DNA from 4 places in the Pseudomonas sp. LBUM1660 genome. Region 4 is predicted to be linked to each of the others. Evidence: predicted binding sites of a transcription regulator. Region 4 holds the regulator's gene; each other region holds the start of a gene.
The links. Region 4 encodes FliA, which starts transcription of late flagellar genes. Its sites were predicted from a motif close to CTAAAGTTTNNNNNNNNNNNGCCGNTAA; they were not measured.
Positions count from the first base shown of each region.

Region 1: ACA068_RS02365 (methyl-accepting chemotaxis protein) is a predicted target of FliA. The motif match lies at 2,373-2,400, and genes of this name have one in related genera.
Region 2: ACA068_RS14690 (methyl-accepting chemotaxis protein) is a predicted target of FliA. The motif match lies at 2,751-2,778, and genes of this name have one in related genera.
Region 3: flgM (flagellar biosynthesis anti-sigma factor FlgM) is a predicted target of FliA. The motif match lies at 3,145-3,172, and genes of this name have one in related genera.

Region 1 is NZ_CP166795.1:490,546-496,027, forward strand. Features, by position in the region: gene ACA068_RS02360 (potassium/proton antiporter) at 1-375, opposite strand, end outside; gene ACA068_RS02365 (methyl-accepting chemotaxis protein) at 692-2,317, opposite strand; gene ACA068_RS02370 (hypothetical protein) at 2,593-2,823, shown strand; gene ACA068_RS02375 (cell division protein ZapA) at 2,820-3,122, shown strand; partial or broken gene ACA068_RS02380 (HAMP domain-containing protein) at 3,268-4,311, shown strand; gene ACA068_RS02385 (methyl-accepting chemotaxis protein) at 4,444-5,175, shown strand; gene ACA068_RS02390 (acyl-CoA dehydrogenase) at 5,308-5,482, opposite strand, start outside.
Region 2 is NZ_CP166795.1:3,099,213-3,104,694, forward strand. Features, by position in the region: partial or broken gene ACA068_RS14680 (AAA family ATPase) at 1-191, opposite strand, end outside; gene pnuC (nicotinamide riboside transporter PnuC) at 188-751, opposite strand; gene ACA068_RS14690 (methyl-accepting chemotaxis protein) at 989-2,623, opposite strand; gene ACA068_RS14695 (undecaprenyl-diphosphate phosphatase) at 2,915-3,745, shown strand; gene ACA068_RS14700 (DUF1294 domain-containing protein) at 3,742-4,173, shown strand; gene ACA068_RS14705 (MmcQ/YjbR family DNA-binding protein) at 4,185-4,544, opposite strand; gene ACA068_RS14710 (LysR substrate-binding domain-containing protein) at 4,541-5,449, opposite strand.
Region 3 is NZ_CP166795.1:4,679,720-4,685,201, forward strand. Features, by position in the region: gene flgB (flagellar basal body rod protein FlgB) at 1-34, opposite strand, end outside; gene cheR (protein-glutamate O-methyltransferase CheR) at 393-1,220, opposite strand; gene ACA068_RS21740 (chemotaxis protein CheV) at 1,267-2,199, opposite strand; gene flgA (flagellar basal body P-ring formation chaperone FlgA) at 2,282-3,043, shown strand; gene flgM (flagellar biosynthesis anti-sigma factor FlgM) at 3,209-3,535, shown strand; gene ACA068_RS21755 (flagella synthesis protein FlgN) at 3,584-4,051, shown strand; gene ACA068_RS21760 (flagellar brake protein) at 4,144-4,890, shown strand; gene ACA068_RS21765 (MFS transporter) at 4,957-5,482, opposite strand, start outside.
Region 4 is NZ_CP166795.1:1,911,383-1,916,864, forward strand. Features, by position in the region: gene flhA (flagellar biosynthesis protein FlhA) at 1-428, shown strand, start outside; gene flhF (flagellar biosynthesis GTPase FlhF) at 440-1,774, shown strand; gene fleN (flagellar synthesis regulator FleN) at 1,891-2,721, shown strand; gene fliA (RNA polymerase sigma factor FliA) at 2,718-3,458, shown strand; gene ACA068_RS08985 (chemotaxis response regulator CheY) at 3,626-3,997, shown strand; gene ACA068_RS08990 (protein phosphatase CheZ) at 4,020-4,808, shown strand; gene ACA068_RS08995 (chemotaxis protein CheA) at 4,863-5,482, shown strand, end outside.

The DNA.
Region 1 (5,482 bases), 1.4 Mb from region 4:
GCCGATCAGCAGGCCCTGAATCATGTTCAGATTGAACAGCCAGGCGGCGACCATGCCGGTCAGCGCGGTGGTTATCAACACCCCGACCGTGGCCAGCGACAACGCCGGCCACAACGCCACGCGAAAGCTGGATACGCGGGTGCGCAAGCCGCCATCGAGCAGGATCACCGCGAGGGCGAGGTTGCCGACCAGATAAGCCGTTGGGTAGTTATCAAAGATAATGCCGCCGCCGTCGACGCCAGCGGCCATGCCCACGGCGAGGATGATCACCAGAATCGGGATGCCGAGGCGCGAGGAAAGTGAGCTCACCAGAATGCTCGCACCTACCAGCAACGCGCCGATCAAGAACAGGCTGTTGATGGTCGTCGCATTCAAAGGCAGTACTCCAGAAAGCTGAAAGGCGGGCACAAACTGACCATGCAGTCTGCGTGCCAGCGATTCTAACCTGTTGAAATGTGATGCTGTCAAAAAGCTTTTGCAGCAGCGACAACGTCACTCGGGTTGAGCTTGATCCCTGTGGCGAGGGGATTTATCCCCGTTGGGCTGCGGAGCGGCCCCCTGCGTTCTTTCAGGCACACACCGCAAACAGATCTTGCGACGGCTTCGCCGCCGAACGGGGATAAATCCCCTCACCACAGATAAATCCCTCAGCCACAGATAAATCGCCTGGCCACAGAGAAGGTGTCGCTGTTTACAGGCTAAACCGCCCAACCATGTTGTTCAGGTCCAGCGCCAATCGCGACAACTCATTGCTCGCCGCACTCGTCTGATTCGCCCCGGTCGCCGATTGCACCGACAAATCACGGATGTTCACCAGATTGCGATCCACTTCACGGGCGACCTGCGCCTGTTCTTCAGCCGCGCTGGCGATTACCAGGTTGCGCTCGTTGATCTCGACAATGGCGCTGTTGATGGTGTCCAGCGAAAGACCTGCACCGCGGGCAATGTTCAAGGTCGACTCAGCACGTTCGGTGCTGTTGCGCATCGAGTCCACCGCGTGTTCGGTGCCGCTCTGGATGCTGCCGATCATGCGTTCGATCTCGCTGGTCGACTGCTGAGTGCGATGCGCCAGTGCACGTACCTCATCCGCCACCACCGCGAAGCCACGTCCGGCTTCACCGGCACGCGCGGCTTCAATGGCTGCGTTCAATGCCAGCAAGTTGGTCTGGTCAGCCAGACCGCGAATCACGTCCAGCACTTTACCGATGTCACGGGACTCGTTGGCCAGGTCGCCAATCAGGGTCGCGGTGCTCTGCACATCGGCGCTCATGCGTTCGATGGCGCTGACGGTTTCCTGCACCAGGTCACGACCGTCGCCGGCCGAGGTGGTGGCGTTCTTCGAGGCTTCGGACGTGCTCACGGCGTTGCGTGCGACCTCTTCCACGGCGCTGGTCATTTCATTGACGGCGGTGGCGGCCTGTTCGATTTCGTTGTTCTGCTGGGTCAGGCCACGAGCGCTTTCGTCGGTGACACTGTTGAGTTCTTCAGCGGCGGACGCCAGTTGCGTGGCTGAGCCGGAAATCCGCTGCAGGGTGTCACGCAGCTTTTCCTGCATCTTCGACATGGCCAGCAGCAAGCGGCCGGCTTCATCTTCGCCATCGACATGAATCGGGCGCGTCAGGTTGCCCTCGGCGATTTCTTCGGCCGCGCTCAAGGCGTTGGCTATCGGCTTGGTAATGCTGTTGGTCAGGAGCCAGGCGAACAGCAGTGTCAGGCCGGTGGCGATCACCAGCAGGGTGACGACCAGGGTGAACGCCGAGGAATACTGATCCGTTGCTTGCTGATTAAGGTCGACCGCCTGTTGGTTGTTGATCAGCATCAGGCGGTTGAGCACGGCGTTGACGGCTTCAGAGTTGTTCAACAGATCGGTGTTGAGCAAGGTGCGCAGTTCTTCCACCTGGTTGTTGCGCGACAGACTCTTCATCCGGTCTTCAAGCTGACGGTACTGGCCAAGCAACTGCACGTATTGGTCGTAAGCCGCACGCTCGTCAGGGCTGCTGATGAATTTTTCATACTCTGTCTGTGCGGCGCGGATCTGCTGGTTGCGCTGGTCGAACAGCTCGATGGTTTTTTGCTGCACGTCGGGTTCGCGGTTGGTCAACAAGCGATAGGACAGAACCCGAAGGCGCAGGGTCAGTTGGGTGAACTCATCCAGCGCTTTGATGCTCGGCACGCTGCTCTCGACGATGTTCTCGCCGGCGCCTCGAATCTTGCTCATCTGGTTCAAGGCAAACACCCCCAAAACCAGCATCAAACCGCCAATCAGGGCGAAACCGAGGAACGCCCGCGGTGCGATATTCATATTACGAAGGGACATGCTGTTTACCAAAGTGAGCGCACCCGTGCGGCGCTGAAGCTGACGTATGAGTGACTTATCGGTCATGCGACTAAAGTCTTGAGTGCCTGCGCGTTTTTGTCGCACAAGGGCCCCGGCGACGAAGTGCAGGAACCAGATCCGCCAATCACAGTCTTTAAAGCTCGCGAGGAAGGCCGTCCGCCAGGAAAATCAAGGCTTTGCGCCTGAATAACCCTGGCATCCATGATGACTTTTCTTTATCGTACGCGCCCTTTGAAAATGCTTGGAAAATCAAAATGTTGGAAGCATCCCTTAGCCAATTGGAACAGCTGGTCAGCGACCTGGTGCAACAGAACCAGACCTTGCTCGCCACCAACCAGACCCTGAGCGCAGAACTGGCCCAGGCCAAGGATGAAAACGAAAGCCTGCAACTGAACCTGATGGAACAGGAAGAGAAACAAGGCGCCACCGCGGCCCGCATCCAGGCCCTGGTTGAGCGCGTCAGCGCCGGCCCGGTCAGCGCATGAATCATGGCGCCGCAGGGGTAAAAGTCGTCTCGATCCTGGGGGAGGACTATTCGATCAAGGCGCCGGCCGGGGAAGAGCAAACCCTGCTGGACGCCGCGATGATGTTGAAAGCTGCCTTGGCCGACACCAAAAGGAAGTACCCGACGCTGATCGGTGACCGACTGCTGGTGCTGGCTGCGATGAATCTGTGTTCCCAGCAGATTGAAATGCAAAAGCAGCACAAGCAGGAACTCGACCGTTACCAAGAGCAAGTCAGCGCCACGGTTGAAGTGATCTCCAAGACGATCAATCAGGCCTGATCGGCTTTGCGCACAACCAAAGAATAGATTGTCGTTTGAGTTGTATACAATCGGCACGGCTGTTGCAGTGTTTCAGCCTCTTATTCTTTGGGGGTGCTCCATGCAGTTCTGGCGACGCAGTATTCAATGGCAGTTAATCCTGAGTATGGGCACTGCCCTGCTGGTCAGTATTCTGATCGTGGTTGGCATTTATACCCTCGTGGTCAACCGCCTCGCCCAGAGCTATCTGGTCGAACAGGCACTGCCGTCGAGCATCGAAGCGATGCGCAACGACATCGAACGAGTCCTCGTCCAACCCCTCACCGCCGCCAAGGACATCGCCAGCAACAGCATGGTGCGCGACTGGCTGGCCGAGGGTGAAAACGGTGCTCAAACCGCCGCGTTCGTCGAGTATCTGGAAGGTATCCGCGCCGAACACAAGGCCTTCACCGCGCTGATCGTCGGCACGGCTTCAAACCATTACTTCACTGAAAAAGGCCTGGACCGGACCCTCAGCCGTTCCAATCCCAAAGACGCCTGGTTCTACGCATTCCTCGACAGCAACCAGCCGCGCACCCTCAATATCGACAATGACACCGCGACCGGAGAGTTGGCGCTGTTCATCGACCTCAAGGTCGAGCAGGCCGGTAAAGTCGTGGGTGTTGCCGGGCTTGGGTTAAGCATGAAAGAGCTGTCGGAACTGATCCACAACTTCAACTTCGGTGAGCGCGGCAAGGTCTATCTCGTGCGTTCCGACGGTTTGATCCAGGTTCACCCTGAGGCGCAATTCAGCGGCAAGCGCACCTTGGCCGAGCAAATCGGCTCGCCCGCTGCGCAAGCGGTCATGGGTCAACTTTCTAGCTCAAAAGCATCTGCCACCCACAGCAGCTTTGTCCGCGATGGCGAAGATTATCTGGCGTTAAGCCTGCCGTTACGGGATCTGGGCTGGACCCTGGTGGCCGAAGTGCCGCAGTCGCAGATCTACGCCGAAGCCCGTCGCGCCATGTGGATGAGCAGCGGAATTGGTTTGGCGGTGGCGCTGGTGTGTCTGTTACTGGTGGTGTTGCTGGCCCGTGGGCTGGTGCGGCCGATCCGTCAGGTAACAGCCGCGCTGGTAGCCATCGGTAGCGGTGGGGGAGATTTGACCCATCGGTTAGATTCCAGTCGCGCCGATGAGCTGGGTGACCTGGCGCGCGGCTTCAATCGATTCCTCGACAGCCAGCGCGAAATGATCGGCGAGGTGCTGACCACCAGCGAGCGTTTGCGCACGGCGGTCAGCCAAGTGGCGAAGGTCGTGGACAACACCGCCGAACGCTCCGGTCGTCAGCAGGAAATGACCGATATGGTCGCCACCGCCGTCCACGAAATGGGCCTGACCGTGCAGGAAATCGCCCAGAACGCGGGTAACGCCGCCGTCGCTTCGCAGAGCGCCCGGGATGAAGCGATGCAGGCGCGGGAAGTGGTCGGTGGTTCGATCCGGCATATCGAAAGCATGTCCGACGAAATCGGCATCGCCGCCAGTGCCGTTGGCGAATTGGCCGAACAGGTCGCATCCATCGATCAGGTGCTGGCAGTGATTCGCGGGATCTCCGAACAGACCAATTTACTGGCACTGAACGCGGCCATCGAAGCCGCGCGGGCCGGCGACATGGGGCGTGGGTTTGCGGTAGTGGCGGATGAAGTGCGCACGTTGGCGCGGCGCACCCAGACGTCGACCGACGAGATCCAGCAGATGATCGGCAGCCTCAAGCAGGGCGCGGAGAATGCGGTTGCATCCATGCATTCCGGGCAGGCAGCGACGGGCACCGGCGTCGAGTCGAGCCAGCGCACCGGCGCATCGTTGACGGCGATTACCGGACAGGTCGAGCGCATCAGCGACATGAACCATCAGGTGGCGACGGCCACGGAAGAACAGTCGGCGGTGACGGAAGAGATCAACCGCAATGTGCAGGGGATTTCCGATTTGGCCCGGGCGACGGCTGGCGAAGTGAGAGCGTGCCGGGAGGACTGCCAGACATTGCAGCGGTTGGCGGATGACTTGGCGCGGCAAGTGGGTGGGTTCAAGTTGAGTTGATGAGTTGTCTGTGCGGGCGCCTTCGCGAGCAAGCCCGCTCCCACATTTGATCCGCGATGCATCAGACAACGCGGTCAACTGTGGGAGCGGGCTTGCTCGCGAATGGATGTCAGCAGCACCACAAGGCTCTAGTTAGAACCACTCATCCTGCATCGTCAAACACACATCATCCCGAGCCTCGAGAATCGCCAGCTCATGGTGGCAACCCGGCACTTCCCATGTCAGGAAATACCGCGCCGCCTGCAACTTGCCCTTATAGAAGCTCACATCCGCCGCGTGCCCTTTGGCCAACCCTTCCTCGGCGCGA
Region 2 (5,482 bases), 1.2 Mb from region 4:
GCTTCGTCTTCCCAGGTCAGCTGGCCATGCGCAATCGCTGAAATGTCATCGTAGCGGGTTTCGCGGGCTTCGCTTTCGATAAAGTGCCGAACGTACTCACCGACCAATATGCCGCCAAAATTGGCGTGAATCTCGCCTGAAAGCCAGCTTTTACCGCTGGATTCCGGGCCCGCGAGCACCAGCACCTTCATGCGCGCAAGGCCGGGTCGGCGCGCCATTCACGCCAACCTTGAACGGCCAGCAGCAGGAACAGTGCATAGAGGGCGGCGGTCAAGTACATGTCTTTATAAATGAACAGCCCGACGAAAATCACATCGACGGCGATCCACAACGGCCAGCATTGCACGCGTTTTTGCGCCATCCATAACTGCGCCACAAGGCTGAACCCGGTCAGCGCGGCGTCAAGCCACGGCTGGGCGGCATCTGTCCAGTGCGCCATGGCGGCGCCCAGCAGCAGACTGCCGAGGGCGCCGGCCGCAAGGCCCAATGCTATCGATTTCCCATCGAGCCGGCTGACCTGCCGGCCGGTATTCGCCTCACCCGCGCGGGTCCATTGCCACCAGCCGTAGAGCTGCAGAGCGGCGTAGATCACTTGCAGGAGCATGTCCGAATACAGCTTCACTTCAAAAAAGATCCAGCTATAAAGCAGCACCATGACCAGGCCGATGGGCCAGCACCAAGGGTTCTGTTTGACCGTCAACCAGACGGCAATCACGCCGAGGGTGGCGGCAAACAGTTCAAGCCCGGACATGGAGGTTCCTTGGGGAAAACGAAAGAGGGTGGCGGATTGTACCGGCAGGCGACGCCAAGTAGAACCGGCTCACGCGGTCTGTAGCAGCTGCCGAGCAGCGTGAGGCTGCGTTCGGCGACGCAGTCGTCGTGAAATCAGCCCCCGCGGTTTACCAGTAAAACCGCGTTCGCAGGGTTTACGACGACTGCGTCGCCGAACGCAGCCTCGCGCTGCTCGGCAGCTGCTACAAGGGCGTTGTTACACCCGGAACTGTTTGAGCAGGCCGTTCAACTGCTCGCTCAAATCCTTGAGCCGCACACTGGCCACGCTCGACTGCTCCGCTGCCAGCGCGGTGCTGTGGGATAACCCCGCGGCCTGGGTGACGTTCTGATTGATGTCTTCCACCACATGGGCTTGTTGCAGGGTCGCACTGGCGATCGATGCGTTCAGCCCGTTGAGGTTGCGCAGCGCCTGGCCGATTGCATTCAGGCTGGCGCCGGCCAGACCGGCCTGTTCGATGGTCAGTTGCGAGGCTCGGCTGCTGTCGCCGATCACTTTGACCGCCGCTTCGGAGTGCGTTTGCAGGCGTTCGATCATCGACTGGATTTCCGCCGTGGACTTCTGGGTACGCTGGGCCAACAGGCGCACTTCATCGGCCACCACCGCAAAGCCTCGACCTTGCTCACCCGCACGGGCGGCCTCGATGGCGGCGTTGAGGGCCAGCAGGTTGGTTTGCTCGGCGATGGAGCGGATCACCTCCAGGACACTGCCAATCTGGGTGCTTTCAGCCGCCAGGGTGCGAATCACTTCCACGGCTTGATCGATGGTGCCGGACAGTTTGTCGATCTGCTGCAAGCTGCCATCAATGTTGATCTGCCCCTGCTGCGCCTGGGATTCGGCATCGCGCATTTCGCTGGCCGCATGCTCGGCATTCTTGGCCACGTCCTGCACGCCATAAGTCACTTCGTTGATCGCGGTCGCCACCAGCTCCATTTGCTGGGACTGTTGCTGACTGCGTTGCTGGGCCTGGGTGGCGTCGTTGCCCAGTTCTCTGGACGACTGTCCCAGGGCACTGGCGGACACTTGCAACTCACTGATGACCAGGCGCAGTTTGGCGGTAAAGGCATTGAAATGCCGGGCCAACTGAGTGACTTCATCCTGGCCATGGGTGTCGAGGTTGCGGGTCAGGTCGCTTTCACCGCTGGCGATATTGGCCATGGCGTTCACCGTGGCCTGCAGCGGACGCACGATGCTGCGAGCGATCATGATCACCAGCAACGCCATGATCAGCGCAATCACCAGGCCGACAAAAGACGCTTTCCAGACCTGGCCATAGAACTCGGCCTGCATGTCATCGATGTACACGCCGGAGCCGATCACCCAGCCCCAAGGTTCGAACAATTTGACGTAGGAGGTTTTTCCGACCGGGTCGCTGGCGCCCGGCTTAGGCCAGCGGTAGTTGACCGTGCCAGCGCCTTTCGCCTTGGCGACGGCCACCATTTCGTTGAACAGTGCAAAACCGTCCGGGTCGCGGATTGCCGAGAGGTTCTGCCCATCGAGTTTTGGGTTGGCGGGGTGCATCACCATCACTGGCGTCAGATCGTTGATCCAGAAATAGTCGTTCTGGTCATAACGCAGCCCGCGCACGGTGGTCAGGGCCTGCTTCTGAGCGGCATCGCGGGTGAGCGTGCCGGCGGTTTCCAGGCCGTGGTAGTAAGTCAGAATGCCGCTGGCGGTCTGCACCACGTGCTGGGTTTTCTGGGCTTTTGCTTGGTAAAGGTCGCTATGGGTCTGCTTGAGCATCAACACGCCCAAAGTCAGTAACATCACCACCGACACGACCAAGATGAGCCACAAGCGTCGGCTGATCGACACACTGCGCAAGCTGTTCATAACGCTGTCACTCCGATTTCTTTTTCTTGTAATAAACGATTGCCAGCATCCAACCATGCTTTGCCGGTCGGGCATATGCGACCCAAGTCTCATTACGCGGCAGCGTTATCCGGGCTTGTCTGATAGGATTTCGGCCCCGCGCGGAAAAACCTGAATCCAAGTTGATTTTTCACGGAATTTTTACCGCTCCGTCTGGATCCTTTGCGCGCGGGACTTCAGCTACGCTTGGCGCGATGAACGCTTAAAAAAAACTAATGGGGCATGCCTTGGCGCATCGCCTTTGGGGGATTGATGGAACTTTGGACCGCCTTGCAGGCATTGATTCTAGGCGTTGTAGAAGGGCTGACGGAGTTTTTGCCCATTTCCAGTACCGGCCACCAAATCATTGTGGCGGACTTGCTCAACTTTGGTGGCGAGCGCGCCATGGCCTTCAATATCATTATCCAGCTCGGGGCGATCCTTGCGGTGGTGTGGGAGTTTCGCCGCAAGATCTTCGACGTGGTCGTCGGCTTGCCGACACAACCAAACGCCCGGCGTTTTACCGCAAACCTGTTGATCGCTTTCCTGCCCGCAGTGGTGTTGGGGGTGATTTTTGCCGATCTGATCCACGAATACCTGTTCAACCCGATCACCGTAGCCACGGCCTTGGTCGTGGGTGGGGTCGTGATGTTGTGGGCGGAGCAGCGTCAGCACGAAGTGCATGCCCACACGGTCGACGAAATCACCTGGAAAGACGCCTTGAAAGTCGGTTTCGCCCAGTGCCTGGCCATGATTCCCGGGACCTCGCGTTCTGGCTCGACCATCATTGGCGGCTTGTTGTTCGGGCTGTCGCGCAAGACGGCCACCGAGTTCTCGTTCTTCCTGGCGATGCCGACCATGGTCGGTGCGGCGGTGTATTCAGGCTACAAATACCGCGACCTGTTCGTGCCGGCTGATCTTCCGGTGTTCGCGATCGGGTTCGTCACCGCGTTCATCTTCGCGATGATTGCCGTCAGAGGCTTGCTGGTGTTCATCGGCACTCACAGCTACGCGGCGTTCGCCTGGTATCGCATCGCGTTCGGCCTGTTCATCCTGGCCACCTGGCAGTTCGGTTGGGTCGATTGGGCCGCCGCACGCCCATGAATGACTCCAGCGCGCGCAACAACCCCGGACGCAGGTCTGGGGGCGAGCGGGTCCAGCATCCTCGGCTGAAACTGCTGGTGTTGGCGATCCTGTGCGCGCTGCCGCTGACGGGCTCGATGTCGTTGTGGCTGCAGGGGGTATCGCTGATTCCGCTTGCGGCCTACGGTATCGTCAGCGTGCTGGCGTTCTTTCTGTACTGGAGCGACAAGCGCAAGGCTCGCGCCGACAGCTGGCGGACACCGGAGAACGTGTTGCACGCGGTGGAGCTGGCGGGCGGTTGGCCGGGTGCCTTGCTGGCCCAGCAAGTGTTTCGGCACAAGACCCGCAAGGTCTCGTTTCAGCTGGTGTTCTGGCTCATTGTGCTGATGCACCAGGTGTTCTGGATCGACCAGCTGTTCCTCGGCGCCCATCTGTTTGCATTGTTCTAAAAGAAAGGATTTTAAAGCAGCAAGCTGACCTGGGTGCGCTTGGGTAGCTTGCTCACCACCAATTGGTGGGAACGTTTCAGCAACGCCTGCAGTTCCTCGGGGCCCAGCGGGTAGGGCGTTTGCATGATGATCCACTGAGCCCGCGCCAGGTACGGCGCCGGGTGAATGCCCGGGCGGTCGCAATGCCCGAGAAACAGATCCTTGTCGACCTTGAACGCCAAGGAGTCGCCGCGCAGGTTCTGCAAGGCGAACATCTTGTTTCCGGCAATCGAAAACACTCGAACGCCTCCCCATTTGTAGTCTTCCCGCGCACCGGGCAGCGCGAGACAGAATTGCGCGACGTCCTCTTCGCTCATGCGTCCAGCCTTCATATCAATCGGTCCCCACAGGCATTGAATGATTCGATCAGATGGTCGATCCAGGCCCGCACGGCCGGCATCACCCCGCGCCGATGAGGGTAGACCGCTTGCAGCCAGCCGCCAGGCAACGACCAGTCGGGCAGTAGCTGCACCAGCGAACCATTTTCCAGTTCCTGTTCGCAATACATCATCGGCAGCATGGTGAACCCCTGGCCGGCGAGCGTGCAGGCCTTGCGCACGATGAAATCGTCGATGCCCAATCGAGCTTCCAGGCTCAAGTCGTAGCTTTTGCCCTGCTGATCGAGCATGCGAATGTGCACCATGCGGTCGGCTTCCAGCGCGCCGAGCACCGGCAAGGTTTTCAGGTCTTCGGGATGGTTGATCTCACGGCCGTGCAGGAAGGCCGGGCTGGCGACCATCGCCATCTGCGCCTGGCGCAAGCGACGGGTCACCAGCAGCGGATCTTCATCGCCCAACTCACGGACACGCAGGGCGACATCGACGCCTTCGGTCACCAGGTCGACCCGGCGATTGAGCAGCATGACTTCCAGTTGTACCTGGGGGTGTTTTTCGAGGAATCGACTGATCACCGTCGGCAGCATTTCGTGGGCCAGCCCGACGGGGCAGGACACCCGCAAGCGTCCTCGGGGTTCGCTGGACATACTGGCCACGGCTTCATCGGCCATCTCGGCTTCCAGCAGCATCGCCTGACAGTGCCGCAGGTAACGTTCACCCACCGCCGTCAACTTGAGCTGCCGGGTGGTACGTTGCAGCAGGCGTGCGCCGAGGCGTTCTTCCAGCTCGGCAATGCGTCGCGACAACCGGGACTTGGGAATTCCCAGCAAACGCCCGGCTGCGGCGAAGCCGCCGGCTTCGACCACCTTGGCGAAATAGTAGAGGTCGTTGAGGTCTTGCATGATTGGAAATCCGATTGTTCTATCAGTGGGACG
Region 3 (5,482 bases), 2.8 Mb from region 4:
GGATACCGAGCGCTTTATCGAAGCTGATGCTCATGTCGGGAAACCTTCGGGTGACCTGATTTTTCGTAACAGAGACATAGCAAGCGGCGTGCCAATTCAAAAAAGCCCGGAAACCGGGGCTTTGCGGGCAGTGGCAAGGCGGCAATGCCAGAAAAGCGGCAACCGATGTCCGCCGCCTGCCGCTTTTCTGCCGCTTATCTCTGGCAACACCGACAACTGTAGGAGCGAGGCTTGCCCGCGAAGGCGGTGTGTCAGACAGCATCATCATTGACTGACCCACCGCCTTCGCGGGCAAGCTTCGCTCCTACAGGGGGTGCGGCGCTCGTGGGAAATCATCGGGCAAAAAAAACGGGAGCCCCTGAGGACTCCCGTTTTTTGATGCTGCCAACCCATCACTTCGCCTGGTAAATGATCCCCGGGCTGCACTGGACCATCTGGTAATGATCCGGCAAACCGTTCAGCGCTTCGGAGGCGCCCAGGAACAGATAACCGCCCGGCTTGAGCGTGCTGTGAATGCGCAACAGGATGTCTTTCTTCACCTCGGCGGAAAAGTAGATCAGCACGTTGCGGCAGAACACGATGTCGAACTTGCCCAAGGCCGCGTAGCTGTCCAGCAGGTTGAACGAGCGAAACTCCACGCGGCTCTTGATCGGCGCCTTGATGGCCCAGCGCCCCGGCCCTTTGGGGTCGAAGTAACGCTGAAGGCGCTCGGGCGACAGACCACGGCCGATGGCCAGGCTGTCGTACTCGCCGGTCTTGCAGTTGGTCAGCATGGTGCCGGACAGATCAGTCGCGACAATCTGCGCACCCATCTTCAACTGGCCCATGTTGACCCGCTCAAACTCATCGATGGACATCGACAGCGAATACGGTTCCTGACCCGACGAGCACGCCGCCGACCAGATCCGCAGACGCTGGCCGGGGGCCGCCTTGATCGCTTCGGGCAACACCTTGTTCTTCAAGACTTCAAACGGATAGGTGTCACGAAACCACAGGGTTTCGTTGGTGGTCATCGCATCCACCACCATCTCGCGCAAACCGCTGCGCGGCTGGGTCTGGATGCGCTGAACCAGCTCACCCAAGGACTTGATGCCCTGCTGCTCCATCAGTTTGTTGAGACGGCTCGAGACCAGGTACTGCTTGTTTTCACCGAGCAAAATGCCACAGGCTTTTTCCAGGAATACCCGGAACTGTTCGAAATCCAAATTACCCGTAGACAAAGATGCCGCCTCTTAAATCGTGTTAACCACCAGGGGCAGAAGGCCCCTAGCTGATATCTGCTGCTTTGATCCGGTCAACTACCCGGGATGCCAGGTCATCAGGACGGAATTTGGCAAGGAAGTCATCCGCGCCGACCTTCTTGACCATTGCCTGATTGAATACACCCGACAACGAAGTATGCAGGATGATATGAAGCTTTTGCATGCGCGGGTCGTTGCGGATCTCGGCCGTCAGGGTGTACCCGTCCATCTCCGGCATCTCGATGTCGGAAATCATCATCAGGAACTCTTCTTCCGGCTTCTTGCCCTCATCGACCAGCTTGCGCAAGTAATCCAGCGCTTGCCTGCCGTCGTTCAATGCCACCACTTCGACGCCGACCGTTTGCAGGCAACGAGTCACCTGCTTGCGCGCCACCGACGAGTCATCGACCGTCAATACCCGCAAGGACAGCGCCTTGTGCTGGGTTTCGACATCCACCACGCCGACCGAAATCGCTTCCGGTGTCGGCGCCACTTCCGCCAGCACTTTCTCGACGTCGATGATTTCGACTAACTGATTGTCGACCCGAGTCACAGCCGTCAGGTAATGATCGCGTCCCGTGCCCTTGGGTGGCGGATGAATCTCCTCCCAGTTCATGTTGACGATGCGCTCCACCGATCGCACCAGGAAACCCTGGGTCTTGGTGTTGTACTCCGTGATGATCACGAACGGTTTGCTTTGATCTTTAAGTGCCCCGGAGCCGGTCGCCATTGCCAGATCAAGAATCGGAATGGTCGCCCCCCGGATATTTGCCACACCGCACACGACAGGACTGGACTTGGGCATCAGGGTCAGTTTGGGGCATTGCAGCACTTCCCGAACCTTGAACACGTTGATCCCATACAGCTGCTGACCGTCGAGACGGAACAACAACAGCTCAAGGCGATTCTGCCCAACCAGTTGCGTGCGCTGGTTTACTGCATCCATTACACCAGCCATGCACAGACTCCTACACCAACGCTTAAGTGTGTTGCGACGCACGTTCATTGCTAAACGGCACGGCGCTTGCTTTTTAACTCTTATGAACACAGAAACGACATTTTTCCGACGCCTGACATCAATGACCCGCAAATTGCTTTGCGCGATGTCGGCCGTCTGCCTGTTCAACGCTGGCAGCCCTGCCCTTGCTGACGCGGTTACCTTGCCTGACATGCTTATCGGCGTCACTCAGGGCTTTCTTGAGTTCACCGTAGAAGACTATTTGGCCACCAGTCAAACGGAAGGACGCTACGAAATCGAGGTCAACCAGCTCGATCCGCGACTGCGCATGCCCATGTGCGACAAGGAATTGACAGCCACCCTGGAGAGCCCGGCGACCCCGATCGGGCGGGTCACAGTCAAGGTCCGCTGCGACAGCACATCACCCTGGACAGTCTTCGTACCCGCTCAAGTCCGCCTGTTTCGGGACGTTGTCACCACCACTCGGCCGCTCAAACGCGCCGGGGTCATCGAGCCCGGCGATGTCATGTTGCGCGAGCGGGATATCAGCCTGATCAACCAGGGTTATTTCACCTCCCTGGAACAGGCTGTCGGGCAGAAACTTACCCGACCAACGGTCGCTAATCAGGTCCTGACGCTGGTCCATCTCGAACAGGCGGAAGTCATCAGCAAGGGCGATCAAGTGGTGATTACCGCCCGCAGTGGTACGCTCAGCGTGCGTATGCCAGGCGAGGCGCTGTCCAATGGCGGCCTGCGTGAACAGATTCGTGTGAAAAACCTCAACTCCCAACGGGTCATCAAGGCGCAAGTCACCGCGCCGGGCCAGGTGGAAGTGGCCATGTAGTACGATCTGCTGGTGAAAGATGGCGCGCCGCCCGGCTGTTCCCTAAACTGTGCCGCAGGCAGGACAAGCGCTGGCGCATGCAAGCTCATTGATAAATGGGCCTAAAGTTTTCGCAGGGAGAGCCGAAAACATGGCAAGCGTCCAAATACCCAGAGGTTTTTTATCATGGTCATCGATTTCAGCCGTTTGAACAGCTCCTCGTCACTTACCGGTAGTACGCGTACCAGCACCGCGAAGGAAACCGCCGAAACCGGCAAATCCGCGCCGCTGAATACCCCGGCCGAACAGGCCAGTACAGCCAAAAGCGGGGAATCGGTACACCTCAGCAATGAGGCTCAACAGTTGCAGAAGGTCACTGACAAGCTGCGCGATCAGCCTGCCGTCGACAACGCCCGCGTGGCCGAGTTGAAAGCAGCGATTGCCGATGGCAGCTATAAAGTCGACAGCAACCGTGTAGCCAGCAAACTGCTCAACTTCGAAGCCCAGCGCTAGGCCACGGCCTGCGCCAGGCTTTTGGACGCTTAAACCCCAAGGCCAGCCATGCACGACACTAATTTACTGCAACTGATCACCGACGACTTTGCTCCAGCGCAATACTTGCTGGAGTTACTGCAAACCGAGTCCCTCGCCTTGCACGGTCGCGACATGCCGCTGCTCGAAGATATTCTGGCGCAGAAACAGGCAATGATCATTCTGCTTGAACAGCATGGCCGCAAGCGCAGTGAAATCCTCGCCAGCCTGAATCTGCCGACCGATCGTAGTGGCCTGGAGCAACTTGCCAGCCAGTCGAGCATCGGCGATCAATTGCTGGAACAGAGCGAGAAACTGACCGATCTGCTGGCTCAATGCCAAGCGGCCAACGTCAATAATGGCCAGTCGATCCTGGTCCAGCAGGCCGCCACGGCCAATCAGCTGAAAATCCTCACCGGCGGCGAACCGCCAGCGCTTTACGATGCCCGCGGATCAACCTCCAAGCTAGCGAAGCCGCGCCCGCTTAGTCAGGCTTGAGCCTGTTAATGAGCACGCTCTATCAAGACGCCTCACATGCTGGCAGTATGCTGGCAAGTCGCAGTCATATTTTGTCTGGAGAATGATGAACCGTGTTCAATGCCTTAAACGCGGAAGATTCTCCGCAGCCACCCAAGGTGCTATCCACGCCGATGGAGATCGCCGGTAACCTGCGGCAGCTGCAAGAGAGCCATGACCCGCTGATCATCACGTTCCACGAACGTAACCAGCGCTTCCAGAGCTATCTGGTGGACGTCGACCGTGACGGCAACATGATTGCCCTGGATGAGATGGTCCCTCGCGATGGCGAACGCTATCTGCTGGCCGGCGAATCATTTCGGGTTGAAGGATTCCACGAGGGCGTGCGCATTGCGTGGGAAAGCAATGGCACGCTGACCATCGATGAGTCCGGTGGCGGTCGCTGCTACCGTGGCACTCTCCCCGATGAAGTGGTCTACCACCAGCGCCGCAATGCCTTCCGGGCTGCGTTGAAGCTGGCGCAACTGGTGGATGTCGAACTGGGCGGTGAAAAGCTCAAGTTCCCGATCAGAGGCAAGCTGCTCGACATTTCCGCCACTGGCTGCAAGCTGCGCTTTGAAGGTGACATCACCGCCAGGCTGCAATTGGGTCAGGTCTACGACCGCTTTATTGCCGACCTGCCCTTTGGCAGCATGACCGCGCCAGTGGAACTGCGTTATCTGCACTTCGAAGAAAGGATCTCCACCACCTTCGCCGGCATCCGCTTTCACAACATGAGCGGACTGGTGCAGCGCCAGGTCGAACGATTCGTCTATCAGCTTCAGCGTGAAGCGCGCCGCTTCGACAAAGACGACATGTAATACGGCACTTTCAACAAAAAACGGGCAGTCCCTCGCGGTGACTGCCCGTTTTTTTTATGCGCAGGCTTAAGGCCTGGCCTCGGTAAAGCTTTGCTCGCGCCCCGTGTCCGGGTCTTCTGGTGGCGGATCGGTTTCGGGATCTGGCTCTGGCTCTGGCTCTGGTTCAGGCGCAGGTTCTGGGTTGATCGGGTTTTGCATCTGATCCTGCACCACTTGCTCATCGACCCGCGGATCAAGGCACGCCACCAGCGGCGAACTCGACATGCTGTCCGGCATGGCCACGTGATGCAGCGGCGCATCTTCGACCTGGTGCAGGTTGGTGACGGCTTTCGGGCGAATCCGCCACACCAGCACCAACGCGAAGAAACTGAAGAAGGCATACAGCATGTGGCTGCCAAACAGCTTCATCAGGACCCCGGCCACCAACGGCCCGATACTGGCGCCAACGCCGTAGGTCACCAGCAACATCGCGGTCAGGGACACGCGACGATCACCTTCGACGTGGTCATTGGAGAACGCCACCGCCAGCGGATACAGGCAGAACATCACCAGCGAACAGAAGAACCCGGCAACAAACAGAACCTCCAGCGGC
Region 4 (5,482 bases):
AGGCCATCGCCAACAATGCTGCCAAGAGTCAAGATACTGCCGCTTTGGTGGCCGCGGTGCGCGTCGGCGTATCCCGCGCAATCGTCCAAAGCATTGTAGGGACTGACTCCGAGCTACCAGTTATCACTCTGGAGCCAAGGTTGGAACAAATATTGCTCAATAGTCTTCAGAAGGCAGGACAAGGCTCGGAAGAGGGCGTTCTGCTGGAGCCAAGCATGGCTGAGAAATTGCAACGCTCGTTGATCGATGCGGCGCAGCGTCAGGAAATGCAAGGTCAACCGGTGATTTTGCTGGTGGCCGGTCCGGTTCGCGCGATGCTTTCGCGATTCGGCCGACTGGCAGTCCCGGGTTTGCATGTGTTGGCTTACCAGGAAATTCCTGACAACAAGCAAGTGACCATCGTTGCGACAGTAGGGCCCAACGGCTGAGGTAGTGGTTTATGCAAGTTAAGCGTTTTTTCGCCGCCGATATGCGTCAGGCCATGAAACTGGTTCGTGATGAGCTGGGCGCTGATGCCGCCATTATTGGCAATCGCCGGATCGCCGGTGGTGTCGAGCTGACGGCTGCCCTGGATTACAAATTGTCGGCGCTGGCCCCGCGTGTTCCGAACATGGAACTCGAGGATGAGCTGCGCAAGACCCAGTCGCGGATCGTCACCGCCCAGGCCGAATTGAGCCTGCGTGGCGAAGGCGAAACCGAAGGCGACAAGACCACCAATCGCCAGTTGTTCGCCGGCCTGCCGTTGACCGCCGCCGAGCCGCTGATCGAGCCGACGTATGCCGAACCTCGTCGCTCGGCGCCAGCCCCGGCACCTGCCGCTGGGGGCGTCGATCCACGGGCGTTCGATTCGATGCGTTTCGAACTCAACAGCCTGCGCGAACTGATGGAAGTACAACTCGGCTCCCTGGCCTGGAATCAGCTGCAAGGCAGCCGTCCGGCCCAGGCCAATCTTTGGCGTCGCCTGCAACGCATCGGCCTGTCCGGCCCGTTGTCTCGCGACTTGCTGGCGATGATTGCCGACATTGACGAGCCCCGTCAGGCCTGGCGCATGTTGCTGGCACACCTGGCGCGGATGATTGCCACTCCGGAAGTCGAGCCACTGGAAGAGGGCGGCGTGATTGCCATGGTCGGCCCTGCCGGCATGGGCAAGACCACCACCCTGGCCAAGCTCGCGGCCCGCTACGTGCTCAAATACGGCGCGCAAAACATCGCGCTGGTGAGCATGGACAGCTACCGTATCGGTGCTCAGGAACAATTGAAGACGCTGGGCCGGATTCTCAACGTGTCGGTAACCCATGTCGATCCGGGCCAATCGCTGGTGCAGGCGCTGGATCCGTTGTTGCGCAAACGCGTGGTGCTGATCGATACCGCCGGGCTTCAGGCCAGCGATCCAGCCCTGCGTATGCAGCTCGAAAGCCTGGCCGGACGTGGCATCAAGTCAAAAAATTATTTGGTTTTGGCAACCACCAGCCAGAAACAGGTTCTAACGGCCGCTTATCACAGTTACAAGCGCTGCGGGCTCGCTGGCTGCATCCTGACTAAACTGGATGAAACGGCAAGTCTGGGCGAGGTGTTGAGCCTGGCGATCAGTCATGAATTGCCGGTGGCTTACCTGACCGATGGCCCGCGTATTCCGGATGATTTGCATCTGCCGCGTCGTCATCAGTTGGTCAGTCGCGCCGTAAGCGTGCAAATGCAAGAAGAACCCAGCGAAGAAGCCATGGCTGACATGTTCGCTGATATTTACCACAGCCCGACCAAGCAGGTTGGCTGAGGTACTAATGAACAGTTTTTGTACCTACATCGATGGTCTGCCATGCATTGTTCATTTTATGAGCGCGCAGCCAGTAATGTGGCCTCCGTCTATGCAAGACAAGGTAAAGAAATAACATGGGCAGCATGCATCCCGTACAGGTGATCGCGGTGACCGGCGGCAAAGGTGGCGTCGGGAAGACTAACGTGTCAGTGAACTTGTCCCTGGCTCTAGCTGAACTCGGCCGGCGCGTCATGCTGCTGGACGCCGATCTGGGGCTGGCGAACGTCGACGTCCTGTTGGGGCTGACACCCAAACGTACCCTGGCCGACGTGATCGAAGGCCGCTGTGAGCTGCGCGACGTTCTGTTGCAGGGCCCTGGCGGTATTCGCATCGTTCCGGCCGCGTCCGGCACGCAGAGCATGGTTCATCTGAGCCCGGCCCAGCACGCCGGCCTGATCCAGGCCTTCAGCGATATCGGCGACAACCTCGACGTATTGGTGATCGACACCGCTGCGGGTATTGGTGACTCGGTAGTCAGTTTCGTTCGCGCAGCACAAGAAGTCTTGCTGGTGGTGTGCGACGAGCCGACCTCGATCACCGATGCCTACGCGCTGATCAAACTGCTGAACCGCGATTACGGCATGAACCGCTTCCGCGTCCTGGCCAACATGGCTCAGAGCCCGCAGGAAGGTCGCAACCTGTTCGCCAAGTTGACCAAGGTCACAGATCGCTTCCTCGACGTCGCCCTACAATACGTCGGCGCAGTGCCATACGACGAAAGCGTGCGCAAGGCCGTGCAGAAGCAGCGCGCCGTCTACGAAGCCTTCCCTCGTTCCAAGTGCGCCCTGGCGTTCAAGGCGATCGCGCAGAAGGTCGACACCTGGCCGCTGCCTGCCAACCCGCGTGGGCACCTGGAGTTTTTCGTCGAGCGCCTCGTGCAACAGACCGCAGGACCCGTCCTATGACAGCCAGTGGCTACAACCTCTACAAGAAGTCGGCACGTGACGCGCAGTACGAGCTGATCGAGCGTTACGCGCCACTGGTCAAACGCATTGCTTACCACTTGCTGGCCCGTCTGCCGGCCAGTGTTCAGGTTGAAGACCTGATCCAGGCCGGGATGATCGGCCTGCTTGAAGTGTCGACCAAATATGACGCCAGCAAAGGCGCGAGTTTCGAGACCTACGCGGGCATTCGAATCCGCGGCGCGATGCTCGATGAAGTACGCAAGGGGGACTGGGCGCCACGTTCGGTTCACCGCAATACCCGCATGGTCAGCGACGCAATTCGCTCGATTGAAGCTAAAACCGGTCGTGACGCTAAAGATCATGAGGTTGCGGCCGAACTCCAATTGAGTCTCGACGATTATTACGGGATTTTGAACGACACCCTGGGCAGCCGGTTATTCAGTTTCGACGATCTGTTGCAGGACGGCGAACACGAAGGGCTGCACGAGGATGGCGCGAGTGCACATCTTGAGCCGTCACGCGATCTGGAAGATGAACGCTTCCAGGCCGCGCTGGCGGACGCGATTGCCAATTTGCCGGAGCGTGAGCGACTGGTGTTGGCGCTGTACTACGACGAAGAGCTGAACCTCAAGGAAATCGGTGAGGTCCTGGGGGTCAGCGAATCGCGGGTCAGCCAGTTACATAGCCAGTGCGCGGCCCGTTTGCGGGGGCGTTTGGGGGAGTGGCGAGCGCGCTGAAGGCAGTGTGGGGACACTGCGAACGAGGCCGGTGGAGTGTTGAACTGCACCGGTCGCGATCTGTTGTGCTCCAGACAGTCATCGAGTGGATTGCCGGATTGATTGAAATGGCGCGTCCAGGTGCTGGGCGCGTTTAAGACTGCTTGGAGGTCGAATTGGACAAGAACATGAAAATCCTCATCGTTGATGACTTCTCAACGATGCGGCGGATCATAAAAAACCTGTTGCGTGACCTTGGGTTCACCAACACGGTCGAGGCCGACGATGGCACTACTGCCATTCCGGTTCTCAACAGCGGGAGCATCGACTTTCTGGTAACGGACTGGAACATGCCTGGCATGACCGGTATCGATCTGCTGCGTCACGTGCGCGCCGATGAAAAGCTCAAGCACCTGCCGGTGCTGATGGTGACTGCCGAAGCCAAGCGCGAGCAGATTATCGAAGCGGCCCAGGCCGGTGTTAACGGCTATGTGGTCAAACCCTTCACGGCCCAGGCGTTGAAAGAAAAAATCGAGAAGATTTTCGAACGCATCGGTTGATCCACTGCGCCACGGGGGAGCTATGGAGCATAAAGAATCTTCACTGGGCGATTTTGAATCGACCCTGAAAAAACACGCGGTCGAACTGGTCGAAAGCCTTGAAAAAGGCAGGTTCGGCGACGCTGTGCAACTTATCCATGAGCTCAATCAGACCCGTGACCGCGGCCTGTATCAGGAAGTGGGCAAGCTCACTCGCGAGCTGCATAGCGCGATCGTCAATTTCCAGATTGACCCAAACATGCCGCAAGCCGAGGAAGTGTCGCAGATCACGGACGCCACCGAGCGTCTGGGGTATGTGGTCAAGCTGACCGAGGCCGCCGCCAACCGCACAATGGACTTGGTGGAAAACGCCACGCCGCTGGTCAACCGCCTGAGCGAAGAAGCCCAGGCGTTGAGCACGGATTGGGGGCGGTTCATGCGTCGCGAAGTCGGGGCTGAAGAGTTCCGCGAACTGGCCCGGCGCGTCGACGGTTTCCTGACGCGCAGCAGCGATGACAATCGCACGGTGTCGAGCAACCTCAACGACATTCTGTTGGCCCAGGATTACCAGGACCTCACCGGTCAGGTGATCAAGCGCGTGACCCAATTGGTCACCGAAGTTGAAAGCAACCTGCTCAAGCTCGTGCTCATGGCCAGTCAGGTAGACCGCTTTGCGGGTATCGAACATGACCGTGATGCGATGCTTGCTGAAAAAGATCCGCAAAAACATCTCTCTCAGGGTGAAGGTCCGCAGATTCATGCCGATAAAAGAGAAGACGTTGTGTCCGGTCAGGACGATGTGGACGATTTGTTATCCAGCCTAGGATTTTAGAGTTTTAGCATTTTAGGTTTTTTAGGTTTTTAGACCTGTAGGAGCACCCCCTTAATGAGCTTCGGCGCCGATGAAGAGATCCTTCAGGATTTCCTGGTTGAGGCCGGCGAGATTCTAGAGCAACTGTCCGAACAGCTGGTCGAGCTTGAAAGCCGACCGGATGATGCGGATTTGCTCAATGCAATTTTTCGCGGTTTTCACACTGTAAAAGGGGGCGCCGGCTTCCTCCAGCTCAACGAGCTGGTGGAGTGCTGTCACATCGCCGAGAACGTGTTCGACATCCTGCGCAAGGGTGAACGTCGCGTCGACTCGGAACTGATGGACGTGGTTCTCGAAGCGCTGGACGCAGTGAACAGCATGTTCACCGAAGTTCGCGAACGCAGCCCGATTACGGCTGCCACGCCTGAATTGCTCGCGGCACTGGCCCGTCTGGCCGAGCCGCAAACAGCTGATGAATCTGCACCGGTGGCTGAAGTGGTCGAAGCACCTGCCGCTGAAGAATCGGGCGACATCACTGATAACGAATTTGAACAACTGCTGGACTCGCTGAACGCCGTCAAGGCTCAAGCCGAAGCGCCGGCGGTTGCTCCAGTGGCGGCTGCCGAGTCCGCGGCCAGCGACGAAATTACCGATGCCGAGTTCGAGTCGTTGCTCGATCAACTGCACGGCAAAGG